One region of the Silvania sp. genome, then DNA from elsewhere that is predicted to be linked to it. Evidence: riboswitches for the same ligand, from Rfam matches in the RefSeq annotation. Region 1 holds a riboswitch; the other holds the start of a gene.

Region 1 (4,777 bases):
TTCACGTAGTAACCCGCGAGGATCATCGCCGGAATTTCCAGCCCAGCCGCCGTTCCCATTAAGATCCCAGCCAGCTTATCCGGCAGACCCAGATCGCTGCTGATCCACAGCGGCATGTCGATGATATACATGGTGTTGCAGGTCCACATCAGCGTGGAGGCGATAAACAGCATCCGTACGTTTTTGTTCTGCCAGCCGCTGACCTGGGTTAAAGGCGTCGCGGTCGCTGATTCCACCCGGGAGACGGTCGGAAGCGCAAAGGCGATCAATCCCAGGCTGATGGCAAAAATCCCTGCCGCGATGGAGAACATGACGGTAAAGCCATAGTTGAGCGCCAGCATAAAGGCCAGCGGCGGGCCGATTACCCACGCCAGGGAGAGCTGGGCACGCATCACCGAGCTGAACATCACCACTTCACGTGCGGAGCTGTCGGCGTATTCACGCGCGAGGGCGAACAGCTGCGGCATGGCGGTATTGGCCAGTGACGCCAGAAACACGCCGCAGGTTAATAAGGTCAGATAATGACGGTTAAAGGCAAACAGCAGCGCATTGCCGATGGCCATGGCGCAGCAAAACAGGATCAGTTTGCGCCGATCGCCCTGACTGTCCGAGCGCTTCGCCAGCCACAGGCTGACCAGGATCCCGGCGATGGCGTTAACAGTATAAAACAGCCCCCCCCAGAATGGCTGGGCCCCCACCTCACGGCTCAGGAATAGACTTAAGGTAGGCGCCTGCAACGCACCGGCCACGCCCATCATAAATGCCACCATTAAAAAGGCAGCGTAGACACCGTTGAGGCGGCGCCCCATCGTCATTAACCAGAGCATGATCAGTTCCCTTCAGCGCAAGTGAAAACGAAAAAAGCCAGCAGATGATACCTGCTGGCGTGGTGATTCGCACCAATACTCAGTCACACATGATCGAAGCAATTCAGCGTTCCGAGGTCGACGTTGTCACCTCCCACTGCATCAGATCGTCCAGTATTTTCAGCTGCTGTTCTGCGCACAGGCGGGCCAGCCAGGACACTCCTTTTGTCGCTGAGAAGTACTTTCGGTAAAACTGACGTGCGGTAGACCTCTTCATCATCACCTCCTCGCTTCATCGAAATGAATTATTGGCCTAATATAGGGATAAATAAATTGCTGATTTTTTGTCAGGAGTTCCTCTTTTATGCCGTCTGGTCGTCTGCAACAACAATTCATCCGCCTGTGGCAATGCTGTGATGGCCAAACCCGGGACACCACGCTCAGCGAACTCGCCGAGCTGCTCAGCTGTTCGCGACGCCATATGCGCACCCTCCTCAACACTATGCAGCAGCAGGGCTGGCTGAGTTGGGAAGCTGAAGCCGGACGCGGGAAACGATCCCGCCTGACCTTTCTCTATACCGGGCTGGCGCTTCAGCAGCAGCGGGCGGAAGACCTGCTGGAGCAGGATCGCATCGAGCAGCTGGTACAGCTGGTGGGGGATAAAGCCGCCGTGCGCCAGATGCTGGTGTCGCACCTGGGCCGTAGCTTCCGTCAGGGAAAGCACATCCTGCGCGTGCTCTATTACCGTCCGATGAAAAATCTTTTACCGGGCAGCGCGTTACGCCGCTCCGAAACCCATATGGCGCGACAGATATTTAGCGGGCTGACGCGCATAAATGAGGAAAATGGGGAACTGGAAGCCGATATCGCCCATCACTGGCAGCAACTTTCTCCGCTGCACTGGCGCTTTTTCCTGCGCCCCGGCATTCATTTCCACCATGGTCGCGAGCTGGAGATGGCCGACGTGATTGCCTCGCTGCAGCGCGCCCGCAAGCTGCCTCTCTATTCGCACATTACGCAGATCCAGTCCCCCACCGCCTGGACGCTGGATATTCAGCTCTCGGAGCCTGACCGCTGGCTGCCGTGGCTGCTGGGGTATGTGCCGTCGATGATCCTGCCGCAGGAATGGGAAACGATGCACAACTTTGCCAGCCAGCCGATCGGCACCGGCCCTTATGCGGTCTCGCGTAACAATAACAATCAGCTCAAGATCCGCGCCTTCGATGATTACTTTGGTTACCGGGCGCTGATTGACGAAGTGAACGTCTGGGTTTTGCCGGATATTAACGAAGAGCTGAGCGTCGGTCTGACGCTGGAGGGGCCCACCGAGGGCGAAAAAGCGGTGGAGAGCCGTCTTGAGGAGGGGTGTTACTACCTGCTGTTCGATGCCCGCTCCCCGCGCGGTGCCAGCACCGACGTGCGCCAGTGGATAAGCCGGATCCTCTCTCCTGCGAACCTGATCTATCAGGCCGAAGAGCTGTACCAGTCCTACTGGTTCCCGGCGTATGGCCTGCTTCCCCGCTGGCACCATGCCCGTCCGGGGCGCGGTGAAAAACCGGCCGGGCTGGAGAGCATTACCCTGACCTTCTATCGGGAGCATGTCGAACATCGGGTCATCGCCAGAATGATGAGCGAACTGCTGGCCGCCGAGCAGGTGACGCTCAACATTCAGGAAGTCAACTACGACGAATGGCATCGCGGCGATGTGGTAAGCGACATCTGGCTCAACAGCGTTAACTTCACCCTGCCGCTCGATTTTTCGCTGTTCTCACACCTGTATGAAGTGCCGCTGCTGCAGCACTGTATTCCCCGCGACTGGCAGCAGGACGCCGCCGCCTGGCGCGCGGGCGAGATGAATCTGGCGGTCTGGTGCCAGCAGCTGCTGGCGCAGCAGGCGATGGTCCCGCTGATCCACCACTGGCTGATGATCCAGGGGCAGCGCAGCATGCGTGGCCTGCGCATGAACACGCTGGGCTGGTTTGACTTTAAGTCGGCATGGTTTGCGCCGCCTGAACCATAATACTTTCGTAATATTCACCAAATCATTACAATGCTGTCGTTCTCATCGGGGTGCTGCGCGCGAGCGTGTGCTGAGAAAATACCCGTCGAACCTGATCCGGATAACGCCGGCGAAGGGATTTGAGGCTGTCGCTCAAAATCCTTTGCCACTCTCAATGTAAGAGGTGCAAAGTGTTCAAAACTGTTCTTCCCCTGCTGGCGCTGATCGCGCTGCCTGCCGTCGCCAGCCCTGTGCTGACGGTCTACACCTACGACTCTTTCGCCGCCGACTGGGGCCCGGGCCCGGCGGTCAAAAAAGCCTTTGAAGCCGACTGCGGCTGCGAGCTGAAGTTCGTGGCGCTGGAAGATGGCGTCTCGCTGCTCAATCGCCTGCGCATGGAAGGTAAAAACAGCAAAGCCGATGTGGTGCTGGGTCTGGATAACAACCTGCTGGAAGCCGCCACCCAAACCGGGCTGTTCGCGAAAAGTGGCGTGGCGACCGATGCGGTAAACGTGCCCGGCGGCTGGAAAAATGACACCTTTGTGCCTTTCGATTACGGCTACTTCGCCTTCGTCTACGACAAAAACAAGCTGAAAAACCCGCCGAAAAGCCTGAAAGAGCTGGTCGAGAGTGACCAGAAATGGCGCGTGATCTACGAAGACCCACGCACCAGCACCCCGGGTCTCGGCCTGCTACTGTGGATGCAGAAAGTGTACGGCGATAAAGCGCCGGAAGCCTGGCAGAAACTGGCCGCCAAAACGGTCACCGTGACCAAGGGCTGGAGTGAAGCCTACGGTCTGTTCCTGAAAGGGGAAAGCGACCTGGTGCTGAGCTACACCACCTCGCCTGCGTATCATATTATCGCCGAGAAGAAAGACAATTATGCCGCCGCTGATTTTGCCGAAGGTCACTACCTGCAGGTTGAAGTGGCTGCCCGCACCCATGCCAGCAAACAGCCGGAGCTGGCCGAGAAGTTCCTGAAATTCATGGTCTCACCGTCGTTCCAGAGCGCCATTCCAGAGGGCAACTGGATGTACCCGGTCACCAACGTCGCGTTACCTGCCGGTTTTGACACGCTGGTGAAACCCAAAACCACGCTGGAATTTACCCCGCACGACGTCGCCGGGAAACGTGCCGCCTGGGTCAGTGAATGGCAACGCGCCGTCAGCCGCTAATCGCCGGCTGGCTCCTTCCGGGGCTGACGGCTGCCACGCTGATGGTGACCGTCGCGCTGGGGGCGTTTCTCGCGCTGTGGCTTAACGCACCCGCTACTGACGTAGCGGCACTGTGGCACGACAGCTATCTGTGGCACGTCATCCGCTTCTCGTTCTGGCAGGCATTTCTCTCCGCACTGCTCTCTGTCGTACCTGCCATCTTCCTCGCCCGCGCCCTCTACCGACGTCGCTTCCCCGGCAGGCAGGCGCTGCTACGCCTGTGCGCGATGACGCTTATCCTGCCGGTACTGGTGGCGGTGTTTGGCATTCTTAGCGTCTATGGCCGTCAGGGCTGGCTTGCCTCCCTGTGTCAGGTACTCGGACTGGAGTGGACGTTCTCACCCTATGGCCTGCAGGGCATTTTGCTGGCACACGTCTTTTTCAATATGCCGATGGCCACGCGGCTGCTGCTGCAGGCGCTGGAGAATATCCCCGGTGAGCAGCGCCAGCTGGCCGCCCAGCTCGGGATGCGCGGCTGGTCGTTTTTCCGGTTTGTCGAGTGGCCCTGGCTGCGCCGCCAGATCCCCCCGGTGGCTGCGCTGATTTTCATGCTCTGCTTCGCCAGCTTTGCCACGGTGCTCTCTCTGGGCGGCGGGCCACAGGCCACCACCATCGAGCTCGCCATCTATCAGGCCCTGAGCTATGACTACGATCCCGGTCGCGCGGCGCTGCTGGCGATGGTGCAGATGTTCTGCTGCCTGGGGCTGGTGGTACTGAGCCAGCGGCTGGGTAAAGCCATTGCGGTGGGCAGCAGCCAA
Region 2 (4,777 bases), on a different contig from region 1:
AGTATTATTCCATTTGGTAGAAATCCAAATCGCTCGCGGAAAATTTCACACAATATAATGTGATGCTTGTTTTTTAATGCGGAATACCCATATGTTATTATTGTAAAAACCATAAAGAGTACAAATAAAATAGCAGATGTAATATTCACACTATTTACCTACCGAGTTATAAATCATCTCACCAAAGCCTTCGCCTTTGTCTGAGAAGTATTCACCAGCAAGGGCACCGCCACCACTCCCAAGAATTATGCCACAGGCTAAGGCACCAGCCCCGGCTACCTCTATTGTTGTAACACCCAAAACTAAAGAGCAGATACCCATACCAACAGCACCTCCGGCATAACCACCAGCAAGGCTACCAGCGAAGCTACCGATCTCTGTATATTTTTTCTTCGCACATTCAGTTTCGCGACCAGTTGAACAAGCCTCATTTATCTCATTGATTGAGTGAACCGCACTAAACACTATTCCAACGTAACCAGTATAGCGCATTGCTTTAACATATTTAGCTGCGCGCTCAATATGGGTTGCGTATCCTTCAATATCGCTGATCCCAGTCTCATTCCATTGGTATGTTATTGAACGGGTAGACAAACCCAGCACATTTTTGATTTTATTATACTCTCCAAGCTTCATCGCTTTATTCAGGAAGCCAACTTTGAGAATACTGTCGAGTTCGTTGAAGAGTTGAGTACGCCTCACATAGAATTGTTCACCGATCAATGCGCCTCGCGTCATATACGTATTTTTATATGTCGCCTGGATCTCTTTGAGAATTCGTTCGATATTCTCAAAATATTTCCCGACCGGATCGGCAACAAGCCCTATTCCTTTATCCGCAATGTTAGAAAAATGGGCAATGGTGGCGTAATGCTTGTGCAGGAAATTAGCTTCTTTATGTGTCAGCGGCTCAAGGGCTGCATCAACCCTGGCTTTTGCTTTTTGCATGTGGGCGATCTGCTCGTCGTCCTGCTTTTCAGGATCAACCAGAAGCATAATCGAACCAGCTTTATAGCTTTGGTCTGCACCGTTCAGCGTAGCAAATAGCGCTTTGGCTCCTGCCGGTGGGTTTTCAGTGAACAGCAGACGTTGCCAGGCTTCTGTCGTACCGCCATAGGGGAGAACAGCGAAACCTGCATCTATGCCCGATTTTTTCTTCTTCGCTGTCTGTGCGTGCTGTTCAGGCTCTGAGTAAACTTCTGGAGCGAGTGAGGCGGATAGTGGAGCCACAGTCGCTGAGCCTGCGTTTCCGAATGCCTGTGGTTCTTCTTTTTCATACATGGGGTAAGCGTTAGAGGGGCGTATTTTTGCCTTACAGGGGCATGAACTGTAGCTATCAAGTGACCCTGCTACACGTCTGTTATCTGCACCATCCGTAAAAATTGAGATCCCGCCAATAATCTTGTACGTGTTGCCGTCTTTGCCACAGGTTACAGGGTCGCCTTCTTTTGCTATCGGTTTACCGAAAGCAATACCCAGCGCTGAGCCTACGACGATTCTTCCTCCGCATGTTGTTCTGTCCCCCTGGCAAAGCACAATCCCTGTCGCCATAAATCCCTCTGGTTAATGAGGAAATAATCAAGGAGGTCATTTTACAAACAATCACCCCATGCGCAACAAGTATCAGACTTAAGGGAAACTTCGTTTCGTAACAATCAGTAAGGGGGGCCGGATGAACTGCTTGCACCAGCAAGCCGCTTCCCCTAATCTGGCGGGCGTAAAAAGATTTAACTTACATGACTCGGGGTGCCCTTCCTTGTGAAGGCTGAGAAATACCCGTACCACCTGATCTGGATAATGCCAGCGTAGGGAAGTCAGATGCCCTCCGGGCTATCGCTTCTTCGCGCAAGGCAGGAGCGATACCATGCAGCCTGACCTGCTCAATTTACACGCCTTACACCATTTCCGAACCCGTTCCCCGCTGACGCACTGCATGACCAATGATGTGGTGCAGACCTTTACCGCGAACGTGTTGCTGTCTCTCGGAGCGTCACCGGCGATGGTGATTGAAGCCGAAGAGGCCGAACAGTTTGCCTCTGTGGCCGATGCGCTGCTGATTAACGTCGGCACCTTGACTGCGTCGCGTGCTCAGTCGATGCGCCGGGCAATCGAAAGCGCCGTCGCCGCAGGCAAACCCTGGCTGCTCGATCCGGTCGCCGTTGGGGCGCTGGCGTACCGCACCCGCTTTTGCCAGCAAATTCTCGCCCTGAAACCTGCCGCCATCCGCGGCAATGCCTCAGAAATTATGGCCTTGGCCGGGATGAGCGCGGGCGGGCGCGGGGTGGATACCACCGATACGGCAGCCAGCGCGTTGCCTGCGGCGCAGGCGCTGGCGCGTCAGACCAATGCAATTGTGGCGGTGACCGGCGAGGTGGATTACGTCACTGACGGGCAGCGCATCCAGGCTGTGACCGGCGGCAATCCGATGATGACCCGCGTGGTGGGCACCGGCTGCGCGCTGTCGGCGGTGGCGGCGGCCAGCTGTTCGCTGCCGGGCGATCGGCTGGATAACATCGCCGCAGCCTGTGGTTGGATGAAGCGGGCGGGCACCCTCGCTGCCGCACAAAGTCAGGGGCCGGGCAGTTTTGCGACGGCGTTTCTGGATGCTTTGTGGAATCTGGGGGATCAGGCATGAAGCGCATTAACGCTCTGACCATTGCCGGTACCGATCCCAGCGGCGGCGCAGGGATCCAGGCCGACCTGAAAACCTTCTCCGCGCTGGGCGCCTACGGCTGCTCGGTCATCACCGCGCTGGTGGCGCAAAATACCCGTGGGGTCCAGTCGGTGTATCGCATCGAACCGGATTTTGTGGCCGCGCAGCTGGAGTCGGTGTTCAGCGATGTGCGCATCGATACCACCAAAATCGGCATGCTGGCAGAGACGGATATTGTTGAGGCCGTGGCAGAGCAGCTTAAACGTTATCAGGTGCAGAACGTGGTGCTCGATACCGTGATGCTGGCAAAGAGCGGCGATCCACTATTATCGGCTTCCGCCGTCGATACGCTGCGTATAAAGCTACTGCCACAGGTAGCGCTGATCACACCCAATCTGCCCGAAGCGGCTGCGCTGCTCAATGCCCCGCACGCACAAAACGAGCGTGAAATGAGAGAGCAGGGCATTGCGCTACTCGCCATGGGCTGCGGGGCGGTACTGATGAAAGGTGGTCATCTGGAGGATGCCGAAAGTCCGGACTGGCTCTTTACCCGTGACGGCGAACTCCGCTTTACGGCCCCGCGCGTGCAGACCAAAAATACCCACGGTACGGGCTGTACGCTCTCTGCTGCCCTCGCGGCATTACGTCCACGTCATGACAACTGGCCTGATACGGTGCAGGAGGCCAAGCGCTGGCTCTCAAGCGCGCTGGCAAAAGCCGATAGTCTGGAAGTGGGTCACGGTATTGGGCCGGTACACCATTTCCACGCGTGGTGGTAAGCCTTATACTGGCAGGAGATATCAGGCCTGAGAAAAACAGAGATGGAACAAGCGCATACCCGGCTAATTGCTGAGCTGACTGAACGGATCGCGGCACCGGACAATACCCCGCTGTACCTGAAGTTTGCCGAAACGGTAAAAAATGCGGTGCGCAGCGGGGTGCTGGCCCACGGGAATATTCTGCCAGGTGAGCGCGATCTGAGCCAGTTGACCGGGGTATCGCGCATTACGGTGCGTAAAGCAATGCAGGCGCTGGAAGAGGAGGGGGTAGTGACGCGCGCCCGGGGCTACGGGACACAAATCAATAATATCTTTGAATATTCCCTTAAGGAAGCGCGCGGTTTTTCTCAGCAGGTGGTGCTGCGCGGTAAAAAGCCCAACACGCTATGGGTCAACAAGCGGGTGGTGAAGTGTCCGGAAGAGGTTGCCAGCCAGCTGTCGATTGCCCCGGAAAGTGACGTCTTTTTGCTGAAGCGTATTCGCTATGTGGATGATGACGCCGTCTCGATTGAAGAGTCCTGGGTTCCGGTGGCACTTATCCCTGACCCGGATGCGATTGGTATTTCGCTGTACGACTACTTTCGCAGCCAGAATATCTTCCCGCAGCGGACCCGTTCTCGCGTCAGCGCCCGCATGCCGGACAGTGAATTTCAGACCCATATTAAAATGGATGACAAAATACCGGTGCTGGTGATCAAGCAGATTGCGCTTGACCAGCAACACCGGCCCATTGAGTACAGCATTAGCTACTGTCGCAGCGATCTATACGTCTTTGTGTGCGAAGAGTAACGCCTCGCGCGTGGGGGCACAGTCCCCTCCGCGATGGCTGACCACCCAGGCGGCCACGGCATTGCCCAGCATCACCGCGTCAGCCAGACTCCACCCCGCCGCCAGCCCGGCAAGCGTACCGCCCGCGTGGCTGTCACCTGCGCCAATGGTGTCGACCACGGTAGCCGGAAAGGCAGGACCATAGCCCGAGGTTTCAGCGTCATACCAGGCTGCACCGTCTTTGTCGTGACGGACAATCAGCACTGAGCCGAACCGCTGCTGCCAGTACGCGCCTAAACTGTCATCCTCGACACCCCATCTTTCAGCGGCGAGCTGCGCCTCCTGGCGATTGAGCGACACGATCGGGTTACAGGCCATAATCCGCGCCATCAGCGGGTCAGGAATATCCGCAATACGCGGGCCAAAGTCGATAAACGGCGTCACGTCCTGCAGTCCTTCCAGCCAGCCCGTCAGTAACTCCCCGCACGGTGATGCCAGCTGGTAACCCGACAGATAGACCAGACTGTCAGGCGGCACGGTAAGCGCATCCAGCCAGGGTTGCTGCCACTGGTTTTCC

Evidence for each region. A riboswitch is a leader RNA that binds a small molecule or an ion and turns the genes downstream of it on or off. The one in region 1 is predicted to bind thiamine pyrophosphate.
Region 2: linked by a shared signal. The riboswitch ahead of thiM (hydroxyethylthiazole kinase) and the one ahead of thiB (thiamine ABC transporter substrate binding subunit) in region 1 are both predicted to bind thiamine pyrophosphate.

The regions. Positions count from the first base shown of each region.
Region 1 covers NZ_JBOGBT010000039.1:85,315-90,091, forward strand. Annotated here, with positions in the region: gene ACRDD5_RS08155 (sugar efflux transporter) at 1-827, opposite strand, end outside; gene sgrT (glucose uptake inhibitor SgrT) at 931-1,083, opposite strand; gene sgrR (HTH-type transcriptional regulator SgrR) at 1,171-2,826, shown strand; TPP riboswitch at 2,863-2,962, shown strand; gene thiB (thiamine ABC transporter substrate binding subunit) at 2,997-3,980, shown strand; gene thiP (thiamine/thiamine pyrophosphate ABC transporter permease ThiP) at 3,956-4,777, shown strand, end outside.
Region 2 covers NZ_JBOGBT010000017.1:67,670-72,446, forward strand. Annotated here, with positions in the region: gene ACRDD5_RS03095 (PAAR domain-containing protein) at 151-1,551, opposite strand; TPP riboswitch at 1,733-1,829, shown strand; gene thiM (hydroxyethylthiazole kinase) at 1,865-2,635, shown strand; gene thiD (bifunctional hydroxymethylpyrimidine kinase/phosphomethylpyrimidine kinase) at 2,632-3,432, shown strand; gene ACRDD5_RS03110 (GntR family transcriptional regulator) at 3,475-4,221, shown strand; gene ACRDD5_RS03115 (PfkB family carbohydrate kinase) at 4,195-4,777, opposite strand, start outside.